Solitalea lacus: one gene and its partner. The protein of the gene in region 1 interacts with the protein of each later gene in a pairwise test. Links are inferred from orthologs where the notes say so. Each region holds a gene or a part of one and is shown on either strand. Other genes may lie near its edges.

What was found.
Region 2: the proteins of pepT (region 1) and tpiA interact in binary tests that used the Escherichia coli proteins (3 or more experiments, as listed by UniProt). The link is inferred for Solitalea lacus from one-to-one orthologs.

The regions. Positions count from the first base shown.
Region 1 is NZ_CP091740.1:968,433-974,143, forward strand. What follows is about bases 1,448-4,446. They hold pepT (peptidase T), read left to right. Parts: upstream 1,448-2,324; coding sequence 2,325-3,569; downstream 3,570-4,446. Other genes in these bases: L2B55_RS04130 (hypothetical protein), read left to right, coding at 1,448-1,706; L2B55_RS04135 (phosphoribosyltransferase family protein), read left to right, coding at 1,760-2,266; recQ (DNA helicase RecQ), read right to left, coding at 3,642-4,446. Outside these bases: 23S rRNA (uracil(1939)-C(5))-methyltransferase RlmD, read left to right, coding at 1-1,294; more of L2B55_RS04130, read left to right, coding at 1,335-1,447; more of recQ, read right to left, coding at 4,447-5,711. UniProt on the Escherichia coli protein: Cleaves the N-terminal amino acid of tripeptides.
Region 2 is NZ_CP091740.1:1,799,112-1,804,822, reverse strand. The notes cover bases 1,480-4,478. They hold tpiA (triose-phosphate isomerase), read right to left. Parts: upstream 3,368-4,478; coding sequence 2,591-3,367; downstream 1,480-2,590. Other genes in these bases: L2B55_RS07595 (putative sugar nucleotidyl transferase), read right to left, coding at 3,377-4,478; prmA (50S ribosomal protein L11 methyltransferase), read right to left, coding at 1,601-2,455; L2B55_RS07610 (DinB family protein), read right to left, coding at 1,480-1,563. Outside these bases: L2B55_RS07615 (UDP-N-acetylmuramate--L-alanine ligase), read right to left, coding at 1-1,049; more of L2B55_RS07610, read right to left, coding at 1,120-1,479; more of L2B55_RS07595, read right to left, coding at 4,479-4,561; L2B55_RS07590 (type B 50S ribosomal protein L31), read right to left, coding at 4,626-4,874; L2B55_RS07585 (GNAT family N-acetyltransferase), read right to left, coding at 4,970-5,419; mce (methylmalonyl-CoA epimerase), read right to left, coding at 5,422-5,711. UniProt on the Escherichia coli protein: Involved in the gluconeogenesis. Catalyzes stereospecifically the conversion of dihydroxyacetone phosphate (DHAP) to D-glyceraldehyde-3-phosphate (G3P).

The sequences.
Region 1 (5,711 bases):
AGTACCTGGCGATGTAGTGGATATTAATGTAACCTACAGAAGGAGACAGTTGTTTGAGGGGAAGGTAGATGTTTTGCATAAACCTTCTGAATATCGCGCCCAGCCTTTTTGTGAACATTTTGGTATTTGTGGTGGTTGCAAATGGCAACATTTAACCTATGAAGGTCAGTTAAAATATAAACAAAAGCAGGTTGTAGACGCCCTGGAGCGCATTGGAGGTTTAAGTACGGAAACACTTACTCCGATATTGGGTTCAGAAAAAACAGCGTATTACCGCAACAAAATGGAATTCACTTTTTCCAATAAGCGATGGCTTACGGAAGAAGATATGGACAATCGTCACAACCTGGAGCAGACCGAAGCTTTAGGCTTCCATGTTCCGCAACGTTTCGATAAGATTATTGATATTGAACATTGCTATTTGCAGCAAGATCCTTCCAACTCAATCAGAAATGCAGTAAGAAGCTATGCCTTGGAACATAAACTCGAATTTTATGATCTTAAAGAGCATCATGGTTTTTTACGTAATCTAATCATTCGTACTGCCAGTACCGGCGAGCTGATGGTGATTGTTGTTTTTGCCAGAAACGATGAGGATACTATTAATGGCTTGATGAATTATATTGATAACCATTTCCCTCAAATAACTTCATTGTTATATATCGTTAATCAAAAAAGGAATGATACCATTTTTGATCAAGAAGTGATTACCTTTAAAGGTAACGATCATATTTTTGAAGAAATGGAGGGGATTAAGTTCAAAATTTCTCCTAAATCTTTCTATCAAACCAATTCGGAACAAGCCTATAATCTATATAAAATAGCACGCAATTTTGCTGATTTTAAAGGCGATGAATTGGTATACGACTTATATACAGGCGCCGGAACTATTGCAAACTTTGTTGCCCGAAAAGTAAAACAAGTAATAGGGGTTGAGTATGTGCCAGATGCCATTGAAGACGCCAAAATCAATTCTGCCATAAATGGAATTGATAATACTTTGTTTTATGCAGGCGACATGAAGGATGTGCTTAATGCTGAGTTTATTGCCCAGCATGGCAAGCCTGATGTGGTAATTACCGATCCGCCAAGGGCTGGTATGCATGCTGATGTGGTTGCCCGTATTAACGAAATGGAGCCCGAAAAGATTGTGTACGTAAGTTGTAATCCGGCCACGCAAGCTCGTGACTTAGCTTTATTAAGTGAAAAATACGAAGTTGCGAAAATTCAATCGGTTGATATGTTCCCACAAACCATTCACGTTGAGAATGTAGTATTGCTAAAAAGAAAATAATGAACTACATAATGAGGGCAGACTCATTCAGAATAGTATTATGCAGTTAGAAAACGAACAACAACCCCAAGGTCCGAGTCCATTAATTGGTTTGGAAAAGGATCTTAAATTATATAATGAGGCAATTAAAGAAGTAGCGCTTGATATTATTGAGGCTAAATTTTCGGATTTTCCAATTTTTGTAGCACATCAGCATGAAGTAAGTCTGGGACAAACTATCCTGAGCAGCAAAGAGCTGAAGACCTCATGGAATATTAATGCTTCAACGCTTGAAGAGTTTACTGAGAAGAATATTATTGCAAAAGAGCGTCAGGAATATTTTGTGAACAACTACAAAGACCCTAAACAATACATGTGCTTATTTGTAGTAATTCCTGAAGGGGCTAATTTTGTTTTTTATCCGTATAAGTAAACCTATTGGCAATTGCACTATTTACCGTTATTTTTAACTCCTAAATTTTACTCATGAGTGATAAAATAAAGATTCTCGATAAAAAACAGATACAGCAAAAAGTTGATCGTATAGCGTATCAGATTTTTGAAGATAACTTTGATGAAAAGGAGATTGTTCTTGCAGGTATCGTTCCGCGTGGGAACACTTTGGCTGCCCGTTTAAAAAAGGTTATTGAATCAATAGGAGATATAAAAGTAACATTGGTAAATATTGAGTTGGAGAAAACCAGCAGCTCGTTAAATGCCAAAACCGATCTTCCTATTGAAGAATGCGCCAATAAAGTAATTGTAGTGGTTGACGATGTGCTGAATACTGGTCGTACATTAGTGTACGGACTAGGAATATTTCTTAATATTCCAACCAAAAAAGTGCGTACTGTAGTATTGGTTGATAGAAGTCATAAGCTTTTTCCTATACACAATGATTTTGTAGGGCTGGAACTTTCAACGGTTGCTCAAGAACATATTGATGTGGTTTTGGGCATTGAAGGTCAGGAAGATGCCGTATACCTTGTTTAAAATTTAAACCATAGTTTATTCTATGGGCTATGGTTTCTTTTATATCCCAATAAATTTTATGAACAATTATAAATTTACCGTTACCGAGCGTTTTATGCGTTACGTTCAGGTTGATACTCAATCTGATCCGCATTCAACAGCCGCACCTACTACCCAAAAACAGAAAAATCTAAGCCGCATTTTAGTTGAAGAGCTAAAAGCAATGGGCATTGATGATGCTCATTTAGATGATTTCGGCTATGTATATGCAACCATTCCTGCTACGAGTGAAAAGAATGTTCCGGTTTTGTGTTTTTGTTCACATGTAGATACTTCGCCGGATTGTAGCGGAGCCGGAGTTAAGCCAATCATTCATAAAAATTATCAAGGACAAGATTTAGTGTTGCCTGATGATCCTTCTCAAGTTATAAAAAAAGCAGATCATCAAGATTTGGCCGAACAAATTGGCAATGATATTATTACCGCCAGTGGAACTACCCTTTTAGGAGCCGATAATAAAGCCGGTGTAGCTGAAATCATGGATGCTGCCAATTATTTTATGCAACATCCAGAAGTAAAACACGGTAAAATTCGCATTCTATTTACTCCCGACGAAGAAGTTGGTCGTGGGGTGAATAATGTGGATATGAAAAAACTGGGCGCCGATTTTGGGTACACAATGGACGGTGAGACTTTAGGTTCGCTTGAAAACGAGACCTTTTCGGCTAATGGCTTAACGTTGTTAATTCATGGTGTAAGCTCACATCCGGGTTTTGCTAAAGGCAAAATGGAAAGTGCTATTAAAATTGCTTCTGAAATTGTTGCTGCTTTGCCAAAAGGTCATCTCTCACCTGAAACTACAGAAGGTAAAGAAGGCTTTGTGCATCCGGTAGAGATCGGTGGGACTGTTGAAGAATCGAAAGTATCTTTCATTATCAGAGATCATGTGACAGCTAATTTGGCTAAACATGAAGGTGTAATTAAACAAATTGCTGATCAGGTGATTGCCAATTATCCGTTTTCAAAATATGAGATCAAGGTTACTGAGCAGTACAGAAACTTTAAAGAGGTCTTGGATCAGTATCCTCAAGTAATTGAAAATGCTTTAGAAGGAATTCGCCGTAGCGGTATGGAACCTAAATTACAAAGTATCCGAGGCGGTACCGATGGTTCTCGCTTGTCATTTATGGGATTGCCTTGTCCTAATGTTTTTGCAGGGGAGCACGCTTTCCACTCTAAACACGAATGGGCCTCAGTGCAAGACATGCAAAAAGCCGTTGAAACCATTGTGAATATTGCCAGCGTTTGGGAAGAAAAAGCTTAATTAATATAGTTTGATAATTGGGGAGTTTGAAGTGAATTTGCGATGATGCATCATTTTCAAATTTCCCGATTTTCAAATTAGCTTATCCTGTTTTTCAATCCAACTCAACGCTAATCGTATTTTGTGATAGGCAATTTCTCCCTTTAAAAAATCAAAATAGTCTTTTAACTTATTACTTTGTCCTAGGGCTTTCTGAGCCAGTTTTACCCGCTCTATTTCTTCCATGGAAATAAATTGCCTTAAATTAATTGGACTTCCATTGAGGTACAGCGTAGAAATGTGTGAGTAAACGGTGGTTAAATGGATGTTTCGAAGTTTTGAAATATCTTCGGGTGAATGATTATGTTGCAGCAAACGGAATGTTTCCTTGAGTGTATCCGTTTTTTCGCGAGGAGTTACAGTGTTTTTATACTGATGACGGCTTATTAATTCAATAAATTTCCGTCCGTACTTTTCTAGCTTACGTTGGCCAACTCCTTGAATTGCCAAAAAGGCGATTTCTGTTGTAGGCTTTTCCATAACCATTCTTTCCAGCGTAGCATCACTAAAAATTGCGTAGGCCGGTACATCCTCTTGTTCAGCAAATTCTCTTCTTAAACGGCGCAAAGTATCAAATAATTTTTCGTTAGCCGTTTGAGTAGGAATATGTGTCTCTTCATCAAGGCTCAATGTGTGTTTTTTAATTTCCCGAATCAAAGGATATGCTAATTCGGTCGTTTTTTTTCCAAAAAGAATTTCTTTGCCAAGACTGGTAGCTTTTAAACTAAATCCTTCATCATAAACCATTTCTAAAAGCCCTAAACTTAGCATTTGCATAATAAATTGTTGCCAATGTGGAAAGCCTACATCACTTCCAATTCCATAGGTTTTAATTTTATCATAGCCTTTTTCAATGATCTCTGATTTATTCGAACCTCTTAAAACCTCAATAAGCATATTGATACCTATGGGCTCATTAATTCGAAGTAAGGCTGATAAAGCTTTTTGAACTAAAATGGTTCCGTCAAATCGGCTGCGAGGTTTTTTACAAACATCACAATTGCCGCAATCTTGCTCCAGATTTTCTCCAAAGTAATTAATTAGGATTCTGCGCCGGCAAAGATTTGCCTCTGCAAATTGTTGTATCCTCCTCAGTTTTTCAATGTTTAGCTCGCGCTGTTGGCTTTGTTCCGCAAATTGAGTCAATAACACCAAATCGCTTAAGCTATAATAAAGAATAGTTTCACTCTTTAATCCATCTCGCCCCGCACGGCCAATTTCCTGATAATAGCTTTCGATATTTTTAGGCAGATTATAATGAATAACCCAACGAACGTTCGACTTATCTATACCCATTCCAAAGGCAACTGTGGCACAAACCAACTGAACCCGGTCATTGATAAAGTCATCTTGAGTCTCATTACGTTCATCTGCGTTCATGCCGGCATGATAGGCTGCGGCGTTTATTGAATGTCCCCGAAGTTTTTCAGCCAGTTCTTCTGTAATCTTCCTGCTCAAACAGTAGATAATGCCTGATTGATTGGGTTTTCGTAAAATGAAATCAATGATTTCGAAGTCCTTTTCTCGCGTTTTAACGCCCATTTTTACGTTCAAACTTAAGTTCGGCCGATCAAAAGATGCGATAAAGGTATTAGGTCTTTTTAAGCTTAGTTGTTTGATAATGTCCTTTCGGGTTACTTTATCAGCTGTGGCTGTTAAGGCTATTATTGGAATTGTCGGAAAGCGTTCTTTAATGACATTGAGTTGAGTGTATTCCGGGCGAAAATCATGTCCCCATGCAGAAATGCAATGAGCCTCATCAATGGCAAATAATTTAATGTTGAACTCAGACAACATGGCCATGCTCGATTTTAGTTTCTCTGGAGAAAGGTAAAGTAGTTTAATGCTGCCGTTTAAGCATTGTTCTATTATGGTTTCTTCTTCAGTAAAATCCTGGCTGCTGTTTAGATAAGCGGCACCTATGCCATTAATCCGTAGAGCATCCACTTGGTCCTTCATTAATGAAATAAGCGGCGAAATGACAATGCATAAACCTTCCATGATTAGGGCTGGAACCTGATAGCAAATGGATTTTCCACCACCGGTTGGCATCAAAACCAAGGTGTCTTTTTTATCAAGAATGGATTGTATTACTTCGTTTTG
Region 2 (5,711 bases), 830 kb from region 1 along the record:
GCAGCAATTAGTCGTCTCTGGGGGAATTGCGCTTTCATTGCAGCAGTTGTGGCTTTCAATTTTGATGGCGAATGAGCAAAGTCTTTGTAAACAACAGTTTTCTCATTACCATCAACAAACTCCAAACGTTTGGCTGCTCCTTTAAAACTTGAAATCGCTTTATAAAAATCTGCGTTACTTACTCCTAATTGATTGCAAATTAAACGGGCACCATTCAAATTCATCAAGTTATGCTCCCCAAAAACTTCAAGCTTAAGCTCCCCATTTTCCGTCAACAGCGTAGTGATTCCGTTTTCAACTTTAAATTCAGGAAGGCCATATCCTTGAGTTTTAAATATCGGATGTGAATAGTTTTCTACTAGTTTTTTTAATTCCGGGTCCAACTCGCAATATGCAAGAAAACCATTTGGTTGAATGGTATCTAAAAAGATTTTGAATTGTTCAACATAATTAGCAAATGTTGGAAAAACGTTAATATGATCCCAAGCAATACCACTCAGAATTGCCAAATTGGCTTTATAAAGGTGAAATTTTGGTCGGCGATCAATTGGAGAAGATAAGTACTCATCGCCTTCAATAATCATCACCGGAGCTTTTTCCGTAATTCGCACCATGGTATCAAATCCAGCCAGCTGCGCTCCAACCAAATAATCGCAATCAATATTATTTTGATGCAACACATGTAAAATCATAGCTGTTATGGTAGTTTTACCATGACTACCGCCAATTACTACACGGGTTTTGTTTTTTGATTGTTCATAAATGTATTCAGGGTAGGAATATATTTTCAATCCCAGTTCTTTTGCCTTAATCAGCTCCGGATTTTCTGCACGTGCATGCATCCCTAAAATAATTGCGTCTAAATCAGCATGTATATTATCTGGATTCCAGCCAATTGAATCAGGCAATAAACCATGTGCGGCCAAGCGCGACTTGGATGGTTCAAAAACCTCATCGTCCGAACCGGTAACTTTATATCCTTTCTTATGTAATGCAATAGCCAGATTGTGCATAGCACTACCGCCTATTGAAATAAAATGTACGTTCATGTTTTTTGCCGGAATTGTGATTTGCGAGCGAAATTCGCATTTATTTATTCAAAATCAAGAGAGCGGTAGATTAATTATCTAATAATCTACGGTGATAATTTACTTGACCTAGATGATAAGACAAATGCGTTACCAGGTGTACCAAAAAGTATTCTGTTGTCATTGGTTCTCCAAAAACTTCTATAGGATACTTTTCTTTCAGCTGTTCAGGACTAACTTTTGCCAATACAGAGTCAATCATCATAATTGTTTCATTAATCATCGTAATTAGCTCACTTTTTGAAACATTCTTAAGTGAAAACTCTAAGTCCCTATTGCGTACATAACCAGTATTCCCAAGCACATGACCAATGAAATGGTTCAGATTTCCCACCAGATGCAAACACAAATTACCACCAGAGTTAGAAATAACAGGTTCAACCCTCCACAAATTTTCGTCAATGTTATACTGTTCTACTTCAGCGCTCAATTTCTCTAAGTCTCTTTTGAGAAACAGTTTTACAAATTGGACCATTGCAAGAATTTATTCTAATGTAAGTAACTAACAGAAACTATTTAACAAACTTGGCGGCAACCCAATTATTACGGGTATAATGATTGATGTATTTCAAATCGTATTTAGCTGCTTCTTCTTGAATAATAGCCAGATCAGGCGTTTCGTAAAAGCCACTCATGATCAGCTCTCCTTCATCAACCAACATGTCTGCATAATGTGCCATGTGTTGAATCAAAATATTACGGTTAATATTGGCTAATATCAGTTCAAAACCGGTATCATTTACATCACCAATATCTCCCAGACCCGTTTCAATATTATCAATATCATTTAGTTGTGCATTTTCAACTGTACTTGATACGCAAACCGGGTCAATATCTACAGCCAGCAATTCTTCGGCTCCAAGCTTAGAAGCCAATATAGCCAATATTCCTGAGCCACAACCCATGTCAAGCACTTTTTTCCCTTCCACTTCAGTTTGAAGCAACCATTCCGACATTAAATAGGTAGTCTCATGGTGACCAGTACCGAAAGCCATCTTAGGGTCGATAACTATTTCCAATGGAAACTCATTACTTCGCTCAGGATGAAATGTTGCCCTGATGTGTAATTTATCAGCCACAGTAACTGGTTCAAAATTGCTTTCCCACACTTCATTCCAGTTCCTGTGTGGAATAATACTTTTGAGATAAGAAAACTTGAATTGATCTTTATAAGGTAGAAGTTGACTATCTAAAGCAGTTTCATCAAACTTATCCGCCTGAATGTATGCTTTAAACCCTTTAGAGGTATCTTCAAATGTATCAAAACCGATCTCTGATAATTCGCCAATTAATACATCCTTAACAAAACCTTCAGGGTCATCAACTAAAAAAACTAATTCGAGGTAATTCATGGATACTGAGAGCATCTATTTAAATTCTATGATTGGTTAAACTCTTATGGCCAGCAAGATATTTAACTTACCGCTATTATAAAAATAAAAATCACTGATTTGTTTCTAAATTATTTATAACAAATCAGTGATTAATTAAAAGCAGTATAATTATGCGTTAAAAGTTTTTATAATATCGGTAAAATCACGTGATTTAAGTGAAGCCCCACCAATTAAACCGCCATCAATATCGGTTTGAGAGAACAAAGCAGAGGCATTTGAAGGATTAGCACTTCCTCCATACAAAATGCTCATTGACTCTGCGGTTTCCTCATCGTATCCTTCTGCAATTAACTGACGGATGTATGCATGAACTTCTTGAGCCTGCTCAGGGGTTGCAGTTAAGCCTGTACCTATTGCCCATACCGGTTCATATGCAATTACTACTGTTCTAAACACTGATTTGATCAAATGGAACAAACCCTCTTTTAATTGCCCTTTTATAACCTCGAAGTGAATACCTTTTTCTCGTTCACTCAGGGTTTCTCCTATGCAAAAAATCGGAATTAACTCATGTGTTAAAGCTAAGTCAACTTTTTTAGCTAGTTGAGCGTTGGTTTCTGCAAAGTATTGACGACGCTCTGAATGTCCTAAAATTACATAATCAGCACCTATTGATTTTAACATTCTGGCAGAAACTTCGCCAGTATAGGCCCCAGATTCTTCCCAGCTACAATTTTGAGCAGCTAGTTTAACTTTATCATGAACTTCAGACCCACTTTTCCATTGATCTAAAGCATAAATATTAGTAAAAGGAACTGCAACAATAATTACAGCGTCATTATTTACTTCATCAGTAACCATATTAGCCACTTCAGAAATTAATTTTAACGATTCTTTTAAATCGTTATTCATTTTCCAGTTTCCAGCAACAATTTTCTGTCTCATTATTTATAATTAGGATAGTTTGTGTGTTCTTGTTGTATCAAAAACGTGTTCAAGTATACGTCTTTCTGTGTCATTAAACTCGTTTTTTTTTGTTTTCATCATTGAAGAAGCCGTATTGCAAAATTTCGTAAAATCAAACTCTGCAATCTGCTCGTTTTGCACCCAGCTAAAATCAGCCACAAATTTAGAAGGAAAGCCATTGCATGCAATATTACAACCAACTCCAACTACTGTTCCGGTATTAAAAGCCGTATTGATTGCGGTTTTAACATGGTCGGCCATAACTACTCCATATTTTTGCAAACCCGTATCATTGAACTTTGCTTCAGCATAATTCCACACTTTAACCGTACTAAAATTGTTCTTTAAGTTGGAATTATTGGTATCTGCCCCCAAATTACACCACTCGCCAATTACTGAATCTCCCAAATAACCCTCATGGCCTTTATTTGAATTGCCAAAGAAAACGCAGTTCTTTACCTCCCCCCCAACAACTGTATTGGGACCCAGAGTTGTTGCGCCATAAATCTTAGACCCCATTTTAACCACAGCACCTTCACATGCCGCAAAAGGCCCTCTAATCATAGCACCTTCCATTATTTCAACGTCCTTACCTATATATACAGGTCCTGTCTCAGAATTTATTAACGCGAAGTTAATTTTGGCTCCTTCTTCAACAAAAATGTTTCGACCTAATAATTGTGATCCTATAGGTAAGGTTTGAGAAACTTTAGATGCAAACAGATTAAAATCGTTCGCAATTTCTTGGGCATTAAACTGGAAAATAGAAGCCGGCGAAACAATCTGTTGTATTTTAAATTGAATAGGTTGTGCCTTTGATACAAAGTTTTCAGGATCGAACAGAGAGGTTTCTTCCTTGGATAAATTTACAGCAAGTAAAGTATCTCCATTTTTTAAGGCTTCACCCTCTTGTAAGTCCCTAATTACTGACACCAAATTATCATCAGGTAAAATAGCTGCATTGATAAGAATATTTCTTTCAGCTATTACTGACGGAAATTTTTCCTGTAAATATGATTCAGTAAGATAAGATGGCTTTGAGTTTAAACTATAGGCCCATTTTTCAATAATGGTTAATATTCCAACTCGAATGTCAGCTATTGGGCGGGTAAATGTAAGTGGTAAAAGTTGCCGACGAACGCCAGGATCATCAAACAAAAGATAGTTTCTCATTATTCAAAAATAAAAAAAGTCTGTTGATCTTCTCAACAGACTTTTAATATCAGGTAAACCTAGCTTATTTTTTAGCGTAACGGTTTTTGAATTTATCAATACGACCTGCAGTATCTACTAACTTCATCTTGCCAGTATAGAACGGGTGAGATTTATCAGAGATCTCCAATTTAACTAAAGGATATTCGTTACCATCTTCCCAAACGATAGTATCACGAGTATCAACAGTTGATTTAGTAAGGAATGCATAGTCACATGACATATCCTTAAACACTACCAATCTATAATTTTTTGGGTGGATATCAGCTTTCATCTTCGCAATAATTTTATTGAGGCGCAAATATAAGAATCCCCTCTCAGATGTGCAAATTAAAATAAGAAATTAAGCATATATTTTTTGAACCGAAATTACCTACGCATGTGCACATGTTTAATTCCATCTTCTAGATAAATTTCGTCAAATTCTTTAAAACCAAAACGCTGATAAAATTTTAACAAGTAATATTGGGCTCCAATTGTAAGCTCTCTGAAGCCTAATTCATCAGCAACATCTATTGACTTTTGCATTAATTGCTGACCAAAACCATTCTTTCTAAAGCGTGGAGAAGTAACAACCCTACCAATAGATGCCGTTTGAAAAGCTATACCTGGTGGCACAATACGTGAATAGGCGACCAAATTCTTATCAACCCATCCCAATAAATGTAAGCAATCAGGGTCTTTGCCATCAGCATCCAGAAACGGACAGTTTTGTTCAACAACAAAAACTTCTTCTCTTAACTGCATAATAGCATACAATTCGTTTACCAGCAGCTCATCAAAAGGCTTTATAACCCAATTAACTACTCCTTCGTTCATAACTATACACTTTGACAAAGTTCAACCAAAACCCCATTAGTGGATTTGGGATGAAGGAAACATATTATTTTATTGTCAGCTCCTTTTTTAGGCTGATCAGCAATAAATTGAAACCCTTCATTTTTCAGACGTTCAATTTCGGCAACTATATTTTCAACTTCAAAAGCAATATGATGAATCCCCTCTCCTCTTTTCTCTATGAACTTGGCAATGGGACTGTCATTTGATTCGGCAACCAATAACTCAACCTTACTTTCACCAATCTCAAAAAACTCAGTTGTTACACTTTCTG